Regions from separate parts of the Streptomyces sp. NPDC058663 genome, predicted to be linked through region 2. Evidence: riboswitches for the same ligand, from Rfam matches in the RefSeq annotation. Region 2 holds a riboswitch; the other holds the start of a gene.
What was found. A riboswitch is a leader RNA that binds a small molecule or an ion and turns the genes downstream of it on or off. The one in region 2 is predicted to bind cobalamin.

Region 1: another riboswitch for cobalamin. It lies ahead of ACFWVV_RS04525 (cobalamin biosynthesis protein); the one in region 2 lies ahead of metE (5-methyltetrahydropteroyltriglutamate--homocysteine S-methyltransferase).

The regions. Positions count from the first base shown of each region.
Region 1 covers NZ_JBHXRV010000004.1:148,247-155,912, reverse strand. Annotated here, with positions in the region: gene ACFWVV_RS04535 (anion permease) at 1-1,186, shown strand, start outside; gene ACFWVV_RS04530 (hypothetical protein) at 1,217-1,438, shown strand; cobalamin riboswitch at 1,582-1,724, shown strand; gene ACFWVV_RS04525 (cobalamin biosynthesis protein) at 1,761-2,783, shown strand; gene ACFWVV_RS04520 (cobyric acid synthase) at 2,780-4,339, shown strand; gene ACFWVV_RS04515 (putative cobaltochelatase) at 4,407-6,470, shown strand; gene cobO (cob(I)yrinic acid a,c-diamide adenosyltransferase) at 6,471-7,070, shown strand; gene ACFWVV_RS04505 (cobyrinate a,c-diamide synthase) at 7,064-7,666, shown strand, end outside.
Region 2 covers NZ_JBHXRV010000010.1:165,346-173,011, reverse strand. Annotated here, with positions in the region: gene gap (type I glyceraldehyde-3-phosphate dehydrogenase) at 1-811, shown strand, start outside; cobalamin riboswitch at 896-1,121, shown strand; gene metE (5-methyltetrahydropteroyltriglutamate--homocysteine S-methyltransferase) at 1,287-3,662, shown strand; gene ACFWVV_RS10215 (AraC family transcriptional regulator) at 3,649-4,539, opposite strand; gene ACFWVV_RS10210 (MFS transporter) at 4,858-6,015, shown strand; gene ACFWVV_RS10205 (MFS transporter) at 6,105-7,538, opposite strand.

The sequences.
Region 1 (7,666 bases), on a different contig from region 2:
TTTCCACGACACTGCCAACGCGATGGCCACCACCATCTCGACCGGCGCACTCAAGCCCAAGACGGCGGTGGCCATGTCCGCCGTGCTCAACCTCATTGGTGCGTTTCTCTCCGTCGAGGTCGCCAAGACGATCTCCGGTGGGCTCATCAACGAGAGCGGCATCACCACGGAAGTGATCTTCGCGGCGCTCGTCGGCGCGATCCTCTGGAACCTGTTGACCTGGCTGATCGGCCTGCCGTCCAGTTCCTCCCACGCACTCTTCGGCGGCCTCATCGGCGCCACCCTGATGTCGGTCGGCACCTCCGGCGTGAACGGCAGCGTCGTCATCACCAAGGTGCTGCTGCCCGCCATCGCGGCACCGCTCGTCGCCGGTCTCGCCGCGTACCTCGCCACCAAGCTCACCTTCAAGCTGGCGGGCAAGACGGACGAGAAGTCCACCGCGAAGGGCTACCGGGCGGGTCAGATCGCCTCGGCCGGCCTGGTCTCGCTGGCGCACGGCACCAACGACGCGCAGAAGACCATGGGTGTCATCACCCTGGCCCTGGTCACCGGCAACGTCCTGGCCCCGGGCTCCAACCCCCCGATGTGGGTCATCGTCTCGGCCGGTGTGGCCATCGCGCTCGGCACCTACCTCGGCGGCTGGCGCATCATCCGCACCATGGGCACCGGCCTCACCGACCTCAGGCCGCCGCAGGGCTTCGCTGCCCAGACCGGTGCCGCCACGGTCATCCTGGCCTCCTCGCACCTCGGCTTCTCCCTCTCCACCACCCAGGTCTGCTCCGGCTCCGTGATGGGTGCGGGTCTCGGCCGCAAGGGCGGCGTGGTCCGCTGGTCGACCGCGACCCGGATGTTCGTCGCCTGGGGTCTGACCCTCCCGGCCGCCGGCCTTGTCGCCGCCGGGGCGGAGTTCCTCACCGGGCAGGGCGCCTGGGGCGTCACCGCCACCGCGGTGCTGCTGGTCGCGGGCTCCGCGGCGATCTGGGTGCTGTCCCGCCGCAAGCCGGTCACCGCCGACGACCTCGACTCGACGCAGTCCGCGTCCGAACCCGCCGGTGTCGTCACCACCGCCATCGCGGCCGTCACCCCGCCCCCCGCCGGCCTCCTGGCCACCGACGGCCTCAGGGCCACCCTGCACTCCCCCGCCGCGAGCCCCGCCGAACCGGCCCGCCCGGCCGCCTCGGTCTGAGCGGCCCCGGAACTCTAGGAAAGCGACCGCATGAACATCGACTGGGCAGCTCTCGGCAGCGTCTTCGGCGTCAGCCTCGTGGCCACCGTCTCCCTGGTGGGCCTGTTCACCCTCGGCATCGTGGGCCTCTCCAAGCAGCAGTCGGCCGCCGCCTCCGGCGGTTCGGCGACCGCGGCGCGCACCGGCGCGTACGCCTGCTTCGCGCTGTGCGCGGCGGCCGTGGCGTACGGGATCTACCTGATCGTCATCTGACGCCCCGCCGTCCTCCGGCGCCCGCGAGCCCCGGACGTCCGCATTCCTTCGAGCCGCCCCGCGCCCCGTGCGCGGGGCGGCTCGTCGCGTGCGGGGTGGTGCTTCGGCGCACCGCCTCCCGCAGGTCAACCCCAGGTTGACGGTTGTTCGCAGGGCGTGGTGGACTGCCCGAGCCAATACGGCGGCATGGAGAGGAAGCCGGTGCGAATCCGGCGCGGTCCCGCCACTGTCACGTGCGACCCCGGTCGTCACGAAGCCAGGAACTCCCAGCCGCTCGTCACGTCGAACCAGGGCGCGGACCCTGAGTTAAGGACACTTCGCCATGCCCGGCTGCGGTTCACGCGGTTCAGCCCTTGTGCCTGCCCCGTCCGCCCTGTCCTCCCCCGCCCATGTCTTCGCCTGGGGCGCGGCCGCCGGATTCCTCGGCGACCTGCTGCTCGGCGACCCGCGCAGGGGCCACCCGGTGGCCGCCTTCGGCCGTGCCGCAGGAGCGGTCGAGCAGGCGCTGTGGCGCGACGACCGGGGGCGCGGCGCACTGCACACCCTTCTCTGCGTCGGCTCCGCCGCCGGGGCCGCCGCACTCGCCGCACGGGCGGTGCGCCACTCCCCCGTCGCCTCCGTCGTGCTGACCGCCGCCGCCACGTGGTCGGTCGTCGGCGGTACGTCGCTGGGCCGCGAGGCCGGGGCGATCGGCGGGGCGCTCGCCGCGGGCGACCTCGACGTGGCGCGCGAGCGGCTGCCGCACCTGTGCGGCCGGGACCCGCAGGCCCTGGACGGGCAGCAGATGGCGCGTGCCGTGGTGGAGTCCGTCGCCGAAAACACCTCGGACGCGGTGGTGGGCGCGCTGGTGTGGGGGGCGGTCGGCGGGGTGCCGGGGCTGGTGGCGTTCCGCGCAGTGAACACCCTGGACGCGATGGTCGGACACAAGTCGGCGCGCCACCGGCGCTTCGGGTGGGCTTCCGCGCGCCTGGACGACGTGGCGGGCTGGCCGGGCGCCCGGCTGACGGCCGCCCTCGCGGTCCTCGCCGGGGACGACCCGCGGGGGGCGCTGCGGGCCTGGCGCGCGGATGCGGCCAGCCACCCCAGCCCCAACGCGGGCCCCGTGGAGGCCTCGTTCGCGGGCGCGCTGGGCGTGCGGCTGGGCGGCACGCTCGCCTACGCAGGACGCGTCGAGAACCGGGCCGTGCTCAACGGGGAGACGGGCCGCCCCGTCGAGGTGGCGGACATCGAACGCGCGGTGCGGCTCTCGCTCCGGGTGAACCTGCTGGCCCTTGCCGTGTGTGCGGCCGGGCGCCTCGCCCTCGGGCGGGCAGCCCGCGGGCGCGCGAAGGGGACGAAGGCATGAGCGGTGGCGGGCTGTTGGTGGCGGGGACCACGTCGGACGCGGGCAAGAGCGTCGTCACGGCGGGAATCTGCCGGTGGCTGGTGCGCCAGGGGGTGAAGGTCGCCCCGTTCAAGGCGCAGAACATGTCGCTGAACTCGTTCGTGACCCGCGAGGGCGCGGAGATCGGGCGCGCCCAGGCGATGCAGGCCCAGGCCGCCCGCGTCGAGCCGACCGCGCTGATGAACCCCGTACTCCTGAAGCCGGGCAGCGACCGCTCCAGCCAGGTGGTGCTGCTGGGCAAGCCGGTGGGCGAGATGAGCGCGCGCGGCTTCTTCGGCACGGCCGGCGGCAAGGAGTACGGCGAGGGTGTCCAGGGCGGCCACCGCGAGGCGCTGCTCGGCACGGTGACACAGTGCCTGGCCGAGCTGCGCGAGAGTTACGACGCGGTGATCTGCGAGGGGGCGGGGAGCCCCGCCGAGATCAATTTGCGCCGTACCGACATCGTGAACATGGGCATCGCCCGCGCCGCGGACTTCCCCGTCGTGGTGGTGGGCGACATCGACCGGGGCGGCGTCTTCGCGTCCTTCTTCGGTACGACCGCGCTGCTCGCCGGTGAGGACCAGCGGCTGATCGCGGGGTACCTGGTGAACAAGTTCCGCGGTGACGTCTCGCTGCTGGAGCCGGGGCTCGACATGCTGGAGAACCTCACCGGGCGCAGGACGTACGGCGTGCTGCCGTACGCGCACGGGCTCGGCATCGACGAGGAGGACGGGCTGCGGGTCTCGATGCGCGGTGCGGTACGGGAATCGGTGGTCGCGCCGCCGTTCGGTGAGGACGTGCTGCGGGTCGCGGTGTGCGCGGTGCCGCTGATGTCGAACTTCACCGATGTGGACGCGCTGGCCGCCGAGCCGGGCGTGGTCGTGCGTTTCGTGGACCGGGCCGAGGAGCTGGCCGACGCGGACCTGGTGGTGGTGCCGGGGACGCGGGGCACGGTCAGGGCGCTGGCGTGGCTGCGGGAGCGCGGGCTCGCCGACGCCCTGGTGCGGCGGGCGGCCGAGGGGCTGCCGGTCCTGGGGATCTGCGGGGGGTTCCAGGTGCTCGGGGAGCGCATCGAGGACGAGGTGGAGTCCCGGGCGGGAGTGGTGGACGGCCTGGGCCTGCTGCCGGTGCGGGTGCGGTTCGCCCGGGAGAAGACCTTGGCGCGGCCGGTGGGTTCGGCGCTCGGGGAGGTGGTGGAGGGCTACGAGATCCACCACGGGGTGGCCGAAGTCCTGGGCGGGGAAGCCTTCTTGGACGGGTGCCGGAGGGGTGCCGTGTGGGGTACGCACTGGCACGGGTCGCTGGAGAGCGACACCTTCCGGCGCGCGTTCCTGCGGGAGGTCGCGGCGGCCACCGGGCGACGGTTCGTGCCGGCGCCGGACACCAGCTTCGGGGCGCTGCGCGAGGAGCAGTTGAACAAGCTCGGCGACCTGATCGAGGAGCACGCGGACACGGACGGACTGTGGCGGCTGATCGAGTCGGGGGCGCCGGTCGGGTTGCCCTTCGTGCCGCCGGGGGCGCCGGAGGTACGCGGATGAGAAGTGCCGTACGCGCAACAGCGGTTGCGGCTGTGACAGCTGTGCCAGGAACCACTATGGAGGCCGCATGAGTACGCCCTACCCCTTCACCGCGATCGTCGGACAGGACGACCTGAGGCTCGCCCTGCTGCTCAACGCCGTGTCCCCGGCGGTCGGCGGGGTGCTGGTGCGCGGTGAGAAGGGGACCGCGAAGTCCACCGCCGTGCGCGCGCTGGCGGCACTGATGCCGCAGGTGGCGGTGGTCGCGGGGTGCCGGTTCTCGTGTGATCCGGCGGCACCCGACCCGGCGTGTCCCGATGGGCCGCATCCGGGTGCCGGCGGCGTGTCGCGGGACGCCCGGACCGTGGAGCTGCCGGTCGGCGCTTCCGAGGACCGCCTGGTGGGTGCGCTGGACATCGAGCGGGCGCTCAGCGAGGGCGTGAAGGCGTTCGAGCCGGGACTGCTCGCGGACGCCCACCGCGGGATTCTGTACGTGGACGAGGTCAATCTCCTCCATGACCATTTGGTGGACCTCCTGCTCGACGCCGCCGCCATGGGCGCGTCGTACGTCGAGCGCGAGGGTGTGTCCGTACGGCATGCCGCGCGGTTCCTGCTGGTCGGGACGATGAACCCCGAGGAGGGCGAGCTGCGGCCGCAGTTGCTCGACCGGTTCGGGCTGACCGTGGAGGTGGCCGCGTCCCGGGACACCGATCTGCGGGTGGAGGTCGTACGCCGTCGGCTCGCCTACGACGACGACCCGGCGGGGTTCGCCGCCAAGTGGGCCGGGGAGGAGGCCGACCTCCGGGAACGGATCGTCGCGGCACGGGCCCTGCTGCCGCACGTCCGCCTCGGTGATGACGCCCTCCGTCAGATCGCCGCGACCTGCGCCGCGTTCGAGGTCGACGGCATGCGGGCGGACATCGTGATGGCCCGCACCGCGACCGCGCTGGCCGCGTGGGCCGGGCGCGAGGACGTGGCTGAGGAGGACGTACGGCAGGCCGCGCTGCTGGCGCTGCCGCACCGGCGGCGGCGCAATCCGTTCGACGCTCCCGGCCTCGACGAGGACAAGCTCGACGAGACGCTGGAGCAGAACAGCCCCCCGCAGACCGACGGGGACGGCGACGACCCTGACACCGACCCTGACGGGCCGGGCGGCGGCGGTCTCCCGCCGCAGCGCGACGGTGACGGCGGCGGCAGCCCCGACGCTCCGGAGCAGGGCGGGTCGGAGCAGGGCGAGACGCCCGAGCCGCCGGCGGACCAGCCCGAGCAGCAGCCCGCCCCGACCGGGAAGGGCGCGGGCGAGCAGCCCGCCGCCACGGCCGCCGAGCCGTTCCGCACAAAGATGCTGAGCGTGCCCGGCCTCGGCGAGGGTGCGGCGGGGCGCAGGTCCAGGGCGCGCACCGAGCACGGCCGTACGACGGGTGCGGTACGGCCCCGGGGCACGCTGACCAAGCTCCACCTGGCGGCCACCGTGCAGGCCGCCGCGCCGCACCAGCGGGCGCGCGGGCGCAGCGGGCGCGGTCTCGTGGTGCGCCGGGACGATCTGCGGCAGGCGACACGGGAGGGGCGCGAGGGGAATCTGGTGCTCTTCGTGGTGGATGCTTCCGGGTCCATGGCGGCCCGGCAGCGGATGAGCGCGGTGAAGGGTGCGGTGCTGTCGCTGCTGCTGGACGCCTACCAGCGGCGGGACAAGGTCGGCCTGGTGACCTTCCGGGGCAAGGAGGCGGAGGTGGCGCTGCCGCCGACGTCGTCGGTGGACGCCGCGGCGGCGCGTCTTGAACTGCTGCCGACGGGCGGCCGTACTCCGCTGGCGGCAGGCCTGCTGAAGGCGCATGACGTGCTGCGGGTGGAGCGGCTGCGGGATCCGTCGCGGCGGCCGCTGCTGGTGGTGGTGACGGACGGGCGGGCGACCGGGGGTCCAGAGCCCGTGGCGCTGGCCGGGCGGGCGGCACGGCTGCACGAGGCCGAGGGCATCGCCTCGGTCGTCGTGGACTGCGAGTCGGGGATGGTGCGGCTCGGTCTCGCGGCCGAGCTGGCAAGGGAGTTGGGCGGCACCGCCGTCACGCTGGACGAGCTGCGGGCGGACTCCATCGCCGGGCTGGTCAAGGACGTACAGGGCGCCGGTCGTGGCGCGTCGAGGAAGGCCGCTTAAATGCCGCAGGGACAGCCGGAATCCGTACCCGACGACGGGCTCACCACCCGCCAGCGCCGCAACCGGCCGCTGCTCATGGTGCACACGGGCATCGGCAAGGGGAAGTCGACGGCCGCGTTCGGCATGGCGCTCAGGGCCTGGAACCAGGGCTGGCCGATCGGGGTGTTCCAGTTCGTGAAGTCGGCGAAGTGGAAGGTCGGTGAGGAGAACGCGCTCAAGGCGCTCGGCGCCACGGGCGAGGGCGGGAGCGTCGCCTGGCACAAGATGGGCGAGGGCTGGTCGTGGGTGCAGCGCGACGACCAGAGCGACAACGAGGAGAAGGCCCGGGAGGGCTGGGAGCAGGTCAAGCGGGACCTGGCGGCAGAGACGTACAAGTTCTACGTGCTGGACGAGTTCGCGTACCCGCTGCACTGGGGGTGGATCGACGTGGACGAGGTCGTACGGGTGCTGCGCGACCGGCCGGGCACGCAGCACGTGGTGATCACCGGCCGGAACGCGCCGCAGGCGCTGCTGGACGCCGCCGATCTGGTCACCGACATGTCGAAGGTGAAGCACCCGATGGACGCGGGTCAGAAGGGGCAGCGGGGCATCGAGTGGTAGCACGGATCGTGGTGGCCGCGCCGTCGTCGGGCAGTGGGAAGACCACCGTCGCGACGGGGCTGATGGCTGCCTTCACCCGGCGCGGGCTCGCTGTCTCGCCGCACAAGGTGGGGCCGGACTACATCGATCCGGGCTACCACGCGCTGGCGACGGGGCGGCCGGGGCGCAACCTGGACGCGTACATGTGCGGGCCGGAGCTTATCGCTCCGCTCTTCGAGCACGGGGCTGCCGGGTGCGATCTGGCGATCGTCGAGGGCGTGATGGGCCTGTACGACGGGGCCGCGGGTCAGGGCGAGCTGGCGTCGACGGCGCAGGTGGCGAAGCTGCTGCGGGCGCCGGTGGTACTGGTGGTCGACGGGTCCTCGCAGTCGCGGTCGGTGGCGGCGCTGGTGCACGGGTTCGCGTCGTGGGACCCGGAGGTGCGGATCGGGGGCGTCATCCTGAACAAGGTGGGCTCGGACCGGCACGAGGAGCTGCTGCGGGAGGCGTTGGAGGGGTCGGGGGTTCCCGTGCTGGGCGCCCTGCGGCGGGCCAGGCAGGTGCGGACTCCTTCGAGGCATCTGGGGCTTGTGCCGGTTGCCGAGCGGCAGGCGGAG
Region 2 (7,666 bases):
CACCCTCGTCGTCGACGGCCGTCGCCTCACCGTCCTCGCCGAGCGCGAGCCGAAGCAGCTGCCGTGGGCCGAGCTCGGTGTCGACATCGTGCTGGAGGCGACCGGCCGTTTCACCTCGGCCGCGGCCGCCCGCGCCCACCTCGACGCGGGTGCGAAGAAGGTGCTGGTCAGCGCGCCGGCGACGGACGCCGATGTCACGCTCGCGTACGGCGTCAACACCGACGCGTACGACCCGAACGCGCACACCATCGTCTCCAACGCCTCGTGCACGACCAACGCGCTCGCCCCGCTGGCCAAGGTGCTCGACGACCTCGCCGGCATCGAGCACGGCTTCATGACGACGGTGCACGCCTACACGCAGGAGCAGAACCTGCAGGACGGCCCGCACCGCGACCCCCGCAGGGCCCGCGCGGCCGGCGTGAACATCGTGCCGACGACGACGGGTGCCGCCAAGGCGATCGGTCTCGTGCTGCCGAATCTGGACGGCAAGCTGTCGGGCGACTCGATCCGCGTACCCGTGCCGGTGGGATCGATCGTCGAGCTCAATACGACGGTCGCCCGTGACGTGACGCGCGAGGACGTGCTGGCGGCGTACCGCGCCGCCGCGCAGGGGCCGCTGGCCGGCGTACTGGAGTACTCGGAGGACCCGCTCGTGTCGTCCGACATCACCGGCAACCCCGCCTCGTCGATCTTCGACTCGGCCCTCACCCGCGTCGAGGGCCGACACATCAAGGTGGTCGCCTGGTACGACAACGAGTGGGGCTTCTCGAACCGGGTGATCGACACCCTCGAACTCCTCGCCGCCGGCTGACCCGGCACCCGGGTGGCCCACGCGGCGTGGCTCATTTCCGCACCCGGAGAGCGAACTCCCGTGACGGTGGAGGTCATTGCGCCTAGGGTGGTGGGTGCAGCTGGTTCGCCCTGCCCGCCAGGCAGACGCGTCGCAAGAGGGAACCCGGTGGGAATCCGGGACTGCCCCGCAGCGGTGAGTGGGAACGACCGCCGTCATACGCACTGGATCCGGACGGATCTGGGAAGCGACGGCCAGTAGGTGTCCGCCGGACGACGTCCGGTGGGTGGGCCCACGAGTCCGAAGACCTGCCCGCTGCCCGTACGCGACCGTTCGTGTACGGATGTCCCGGTGACCTCGTGGGCGGGTCGGCGTACGCATCAGGTGGAGGACCGCGCGTTGTCGCGCGCGGGTCCGGTCCGCCCGGTTCCGTCATCCCTTCGCGTCCGTGATCCGTCTCCGGGATCTCAGGAGTCATCTCGCGAAGGAGATTTCCGTGACAGCGAAGTCCGCAGCCGCGGCGGTACGTTCCACCGCGTACGGCTACCCCCGGCAGGGCCCGAACCGCGAGCTGAAGAAGGCGGTCGAGGGCTACTGGAAGGGCGCGGTCGCCGCCGAGGCCCTGGAGGAGACCGCCAGGGGCCTGCGCCGGGCGAACTGGCAGCAGTTGGCCGACGCGGGCATCGACGAGGTGCCCACCGGTGACTTCTCGTACTACGACCATGTCCTGGACACCAGTGTCATGGTCGGCGCTGTCCCCGACCGCCACCGCGAGGCCTTCGCTGACGGGACCCTCCCGGGCGCACCGTCCGGTCCGGACAGTGCGGGCCATCCGGACAGTGCGGGCCACCTGGACGGCTACTTCGCCATGGCACGCGGCAACCAGGACGTGGCGCCGCTGGAGATGACCAAGTGGTTCGACACCAACTACCACTATCTCGTGCCGGAGCTGGGCCCCGGCACCGTCTTCACGGCGAACTCGGCCAAGCAGGTCGCCGAGCTGAAGGAGGCGCTGGCGCTCGGGCACACCGCCCGTCCGGTGCTGGTCGGCCCGGTCACCTACCTGCTCCTCGCGAAGCCCGCCCCCGGTGTCGCCGCCGGCTTCGAGCCGTTGACGCTCCTGGACCGGCTGCTGCCCGTGTACGCGGAGGTCCTGGCCGACCTGCGGGCGGCCGGCGCCGAGTGGGTGCAGCTGGACGAGCCCGCCCTGGTCCAGGACCGCACCCCGGCCGAGCTGAACGCCACCGCCCGCGCCTACCGGGACCTGGGCGCCCTCACCGACCGGCCGCAACTCCTCGTCGCCTCCTACTTCGGCCGCCTCGGCGACGCACTCCCGGTCCTGGCCAAGGCCCCGGTGGAGGGTCTGGCACTGGACTTCACCGGCGCCGCCGCCACCCAGCTCGACGCGCTGGCCGCCGTCGGCGGGCTGCCCGGCAAGCGGCTGGTCGCGGGCGTCGTCAACGGCCGCAACGTCTGGATCAACGACCTGGAGAAGTCCCTGGCCACCCTCGGCACCCTGCTCGGCCTCGCCGGGCGGGTCGACGTGGCCGCCTCCTGCTCGCTCCTGCACGTACCGCTGGACGCCGCCGCCGAGCGCGACGTGGACCCGCAGATCCTGCGCTGGCTGGCCTTCGCCCGCCAGAAGAGCACCGAGATCGTCACCCTGGCCAAGGGCCTGCGCCGAGGCACCGCGGCGATCAGCGGCGAACTCGCCGCCAACCGGGCCGACCTGGCTTCCCGCGCCCGCTCCCCCCTGACCCACGATCCGGCAGTGCGCCACCGCGTAGCCGCCGTCACCGACGCCGACGCCCGCCGCTCGGCGCCGTACGAGGAGCGGGCCGCCGCCCAGCGCACCTCGCTCGGCCTGCCGCTGCTGCCGACGACCACGATCGGTTCGTTCCCGCAGACACCGGAACTGCGGACAGCCCGCGCCGACCTGCGCGCCGGACGCATCGACACCGCCGGCTACGAGGACCGCATCCGCACGGAGATCCGCGAGGTGCTGGCCTTCCAGGAGAAGGCGGGCATCGACGTCCTCGTGCACGGCGAGCCCGAACGCAACGACATGGTCCAGTACTTCGCCGAGCAGCTGACGGGGTACCTCGCCACCCAGCACGGCTGGGTCCAGTCGTACGGCACCCGCTACGTCAGGCCGCCGGTCCTCGCAGGCGACATCTCGCGCCCCCAGCCGATGACGGTGCGCTGGACCACTTACGCCAACTTCCTCACCGACCGCCCGGTCAAGGGCATGCTGACCGGTCCCGTGACGATGCTCGCCTGGTCGTTCGTACGGGACGACCAGCCGCTCGGCGACACCGCCCGGCAGGTCGCCCTCGCCCTGCGCGACGAGGTGAACGACCTGGAGGCGGCCGGGACCCGCGTCATCCAGGTCGACGAGCCTGCCCTGCGCGAAACGCTCCCGCTGCGCACCGCCGACCACGCGGCCTATCTCCGCTGGGCCACGGAGTCCTTCCGGCTGAGCACCGGCGGGGTCCGCCCGGAGACGCAGATCCACACCCACATGTGCTACGCCGAGTTCGGCGACATCGTGCAGGCCATCGACGACCTCGACGCGGACGTGATCAGCCTGGAGGCGGCCCGCTCGCACATGCAGGTGGCCCGCGAACTGGCCGCGCACGGCTACCCGCGGGAGGCCGGACCGGGCGTCTACGACATCCACTCCCCGCGCGTCCCGTCCGCCGAGGAGGCGGCGGACCTGCTGCGCAAGGGACTTGAGGCCATCCCGGCCGACCGCCTGTGGGTGAACCCCGACTGCGGACTGAAGACCCGCGGCTGGCCCGAGACCCGTGCCTCCCTGGAGAACCTGGTCGCGGCGGCCCGTACCGTACGGGCGGAACTCAACGGGTCCTGACGCGAGGAGGAACACGGGCCGGGAGGGAGCGGGCGGACCGCACTCCCTCCCGGCCTTCCCGGCCTTCCCGGCCTTCCCGGCCCTCCCGGTGGTGGGCACCCGGCGTGTGCCCGTACGCGCGCCGGAAGACGTCGATGAACGCGCTCGCGGACGCCCAGCCGCAGCGGTGCGCGACGGACGTGACGGGGGCTCCCTCGGCGAGCATGCGCAGGGCGTGGAAGAGCCTGAGCTGGGTGCGCCACTGGGGGAAGGTCATGCCCAGTTCGCTGCGGAAGAGGCGGCTCAGGGTGCGTTCGCCGGTGTGGGTGCGCACCCCGAGTTCGGCGAGGGTGGCGGGGTCGGCGGGGTCGGCGTGCAGCAGGTCGCAGACGGCGGCCAGCCGCGGATCGGCGGGCGCGGGCAGGTGCACCGGCTGCTGGGGCGAGGCCCTGAGCTGGTCGAGGAGTACGGCGCGCAGCCGCAGGCGCTCGGGGGCGGCGGGGTCCGGTGTGCCGGGGGCGCGGGCGGGGCGCGAGGTGCCGTTCTCGTACCGGACGGCGGCGGTGTACGCGAGGATCAGCTCGCGCAGGAGCGGGCTGACGGACAGGACGGTGGGGGCGCTCAGACCGAGGGGGTTCTCCTCGACGGGCAGCCCGAGACTGTGCATGTCGAGGTTGCCGTGGGCGCGGTGGGAGTGGACCGTACCGGCGGGCACCCACAGGGCGCGGGTTCCGGGGGCGAACCAGGTGCCTGCGTCGGTGGTGACGGCGAGGAATCCGGAGCCCGCGTAGATGATCTGGTGGTCGTCGTGCCGGTGCGGATCGATCCGCTCACCGGAGGCGAGCGGCCGGGTGTGAGTGGGGGCGTCCGGCAGGTGCGCTACGGGAGGTGCGGGCATCTGCGCGACGGGGGCGGTCGGCAGCGGCGCGACAGGGGCGGCCGGCAGGTGGTCGACGGGAGCGTCCGGCATCTGCGCGACGGGAACGGCCGGCGGGTGGCCGACAGGAGGTGCGGGCTTGCCCGGCGGCTCGGGCGGAGTGGGCGGCTGCTGGCGGGTTTTCGGCATTGGCAGGCAATTTACCGGAAGCGCGACACCTGCCGCGCTGGCGACGATCGGAGCGTGCCTACTCCACGTACCCACCCGTCCCCGGTCTCCCCGTCCCCGCGCGCCCCCTCGTCAACTCCCTCGCTCGCCAGGGCTCCACGGGGATCCCGCATGCCCCTCGCCCTCCTCGCGCTCGGTCACGCCTGTGTCGACGTCTATCAGGGGGCGGTCGCCGCCCTGGTGCCGTTCTTCATCGCCGAGCACGCCTACACCTACGCGGCCGCCTCCGGCATCGTCCTGGCGGCCTCGCTCCTGTCGTCCGTCGCGCAGCCGCTGTTCGGCGCGCTGACCGACAAGTGGGCGATGCCCTGGCTGCTGCCGGTGAGCACCCTGCTCGGCGGGTTCGGTGTCGCCCTCAGCGGGGTCGGCGGCATCGGTGGTTCGTACCCGCTGACCCTTGCCGTGATCGCCGTCTCGGGAATCGGGGTGGCCGCCTACCACCCGGAGTCCGCGCGGGTCGCCCGGCTGGCGAGCGGGGGCAGTCACACCGCGATGGGCTGGTTCTCACTCGGCGGCAACATCGGTTTCGCGACCGCCCCGCTGCTGGTGTCCGCCGTCGTGGCGACGGGCGGACTGCGAGCCTCGCCGCTGCTGGTGGTGCCGGCCCTGGCGGGTGCGGCGCTGTGTGTGGCCGCGCTGCGCGCGCTGCGTCGGCCTGTCGGGGAGGACGCCGGGGCGGCCGAACTGGGCCCGGCCGGGAAGGACGACTGGCGCGCGTTCCTGCAGATGTCCGGCGCCGTGGTCTGCCGGTCGGTCGTCTTCATGGGGCTCAGCTCGTTCATCGCGCTGTACGCCCGTGAGCGGGTGGGTGGCGGACACGCGGGTGAACTCGTGGGCACCGCCGCCCTGTTCACGCTCTACCTGGGCGGTGCGTTCGGCACCGTCATCGGCGGCAGGCTCGCCACCCGCTTCGGGCGGGTCGCGGTGGTCCGCTGGTCGTACGCGCTGACCGTGCCCGCGGTCGCCGGGGTCGTGTGCGTGCCCGGCCCGCTGTTGTACGTGTGCGTGGCGCTGACCTCGGCCGGGTTGTACGTGCCGTTCTCGCTGCACGTCACCCTCGGCCAGGACTACCTGCCGCACCGGGTGGGCACCGCGAGCGGCGTCACGCTCGGTCTGACGGTGAGCGTGGGCGGGCTGGCGAGCCCGCTGATCGGGGCGATCGCCGATGCGACGTCCCTCCAGCTCGCGCTGGCCCCGCTGGTCGTGCTTCCCGCGGTGGGATGGCTGCTGCTGCGCGGACTGTACGAGCCGCCGCAGCCGCACGGGTGACGTGGCAGTGAGCCGGACCGGCCCGTGAACGGGCCGGTCCGGCTCGAAGCTGCCGGCCCCAGCCCGTCGTCAGCTGGGGCGCCCGCCCGTCAGCTGGGGGCCTCGGCGCCCTTGCGGGCGTAGAACCACCAGGTCACCAGCACACAGCTCGCGTAGAAGCCGACGAAGCCCCACATCGCGCTGGTCACCGCGAAGGACCCGAAGAGGGCCGGGATGAAGAAGAAGCCGTAGGCGGCGATGCCCGCCGTGAAGCCGGTGACCGCGCCGGACTCCATCTCGGCCTGCTTCAGGGCCTGGTCGTAGGCGGGGGTGCCTTCGGTGAGGCCCTTGAGGTGGGTGGTGCGGAAGATGACCGGGATCTGGCGGAAGGTCGAGCCGTTGCCGATGCCGGAGAAGAGGAACGCGCACAGGAAGCTGACGAAGAAGCCCCAGAAGGAGCCGTTGTCGCCGCCCGAGGGCAGGAAGTTGATCACCCCGATGATCGAGACGGCCATGCCGACGAAGGACAGGATGGTGACGCGGGCGCCGCCCAGCTTGTCCGCGATCCAGCCGCCCGCCCAGCGGGCGAGGGCACCGATGGCGGGGCCCATCCAGGCGTACGTGGCCGCCGAGTACGCGGCGTCGATCGGCGTGAAGGTGGTCTTGATGAGCAGCGGCAGGGCGGCGGCGAAGCCGATGAACGAGCCGAAGGTGCCGACGTACAGCCAGGTCATCACCCAGTTGTGCTTGCGCTTGAAGATGATCTTCTGGCGGGAGAACGGGGTGGAGGCGACCTTGAGGTTGTTCTGGCCGAACCAGGCGACGGCGGCGAGGACCACCAGGACCGGCACCCACAGGAACGCGGCGTTCTGGAGGTACACCGGGGTGCCGTCGGCCTTGTGCTGGGCGGAGCCGATGGCGATCGTCGACCAGGTGATCACGATCGGCGTGAGCAGCTGGACGGCGGAGACACCGAGGTTGCCGAGGCCACCGTTGATGCCGGTGGCGTTGCCCTTCTCGCCCTTGGGGAAGAAGAAGCCGATGTTGGCGAGCGAGGAGGAGAAGTTGGCGCCCCCGATGCCGCAGAGGGCGGCGATGGTGATCAGCACCGCGTACGGGGTGGTGGGGTCCTGGATGGCGATGCCGAGCCAGATCAGCGGTATCACCAGGACGACGGTGGAGAGCGCGGTGAAGGTGCGCTGGCCGACCATCGGGCCGAGGAAGGTGTAGAGGATGCGGGCGGTGCCGCCGGTGATGCCCGGGATGGCGGTGAGCCAGAACAACTGGCTCTGGCTGAGCCCGAATCCGACGTCCGTGAGGTTGGTCGCGGTGATCGACCAGACCTGCCAGACCACGAAGGCGACGAGGAGGGCGGGGACCGCGATCCAGAGGTTCCGGCGGGCGACCTTGCGTCCCGTGGTGCGCCAGAACGCGGGGTCCTCGGGCCGCCAGTCGGTGATGGTGCGGCCGGGGCGGTACTGCCCGTGATCGGCGGCCTCAGCCGCGTCGTCGCCCGTCCGGGGTGCGTGTGCGAGGGAACTCATGACTGCTTCCTGTACGTCCGGTGCGTCTGGTTCATCTGGTGCGTCCGGTTCATCTGCTGCGTCCGGTTCATCTGCTGCGTCCGAGGACCTGCGGGGGTCAACTCGTGTGCGGGGCTGAGATGTACGCA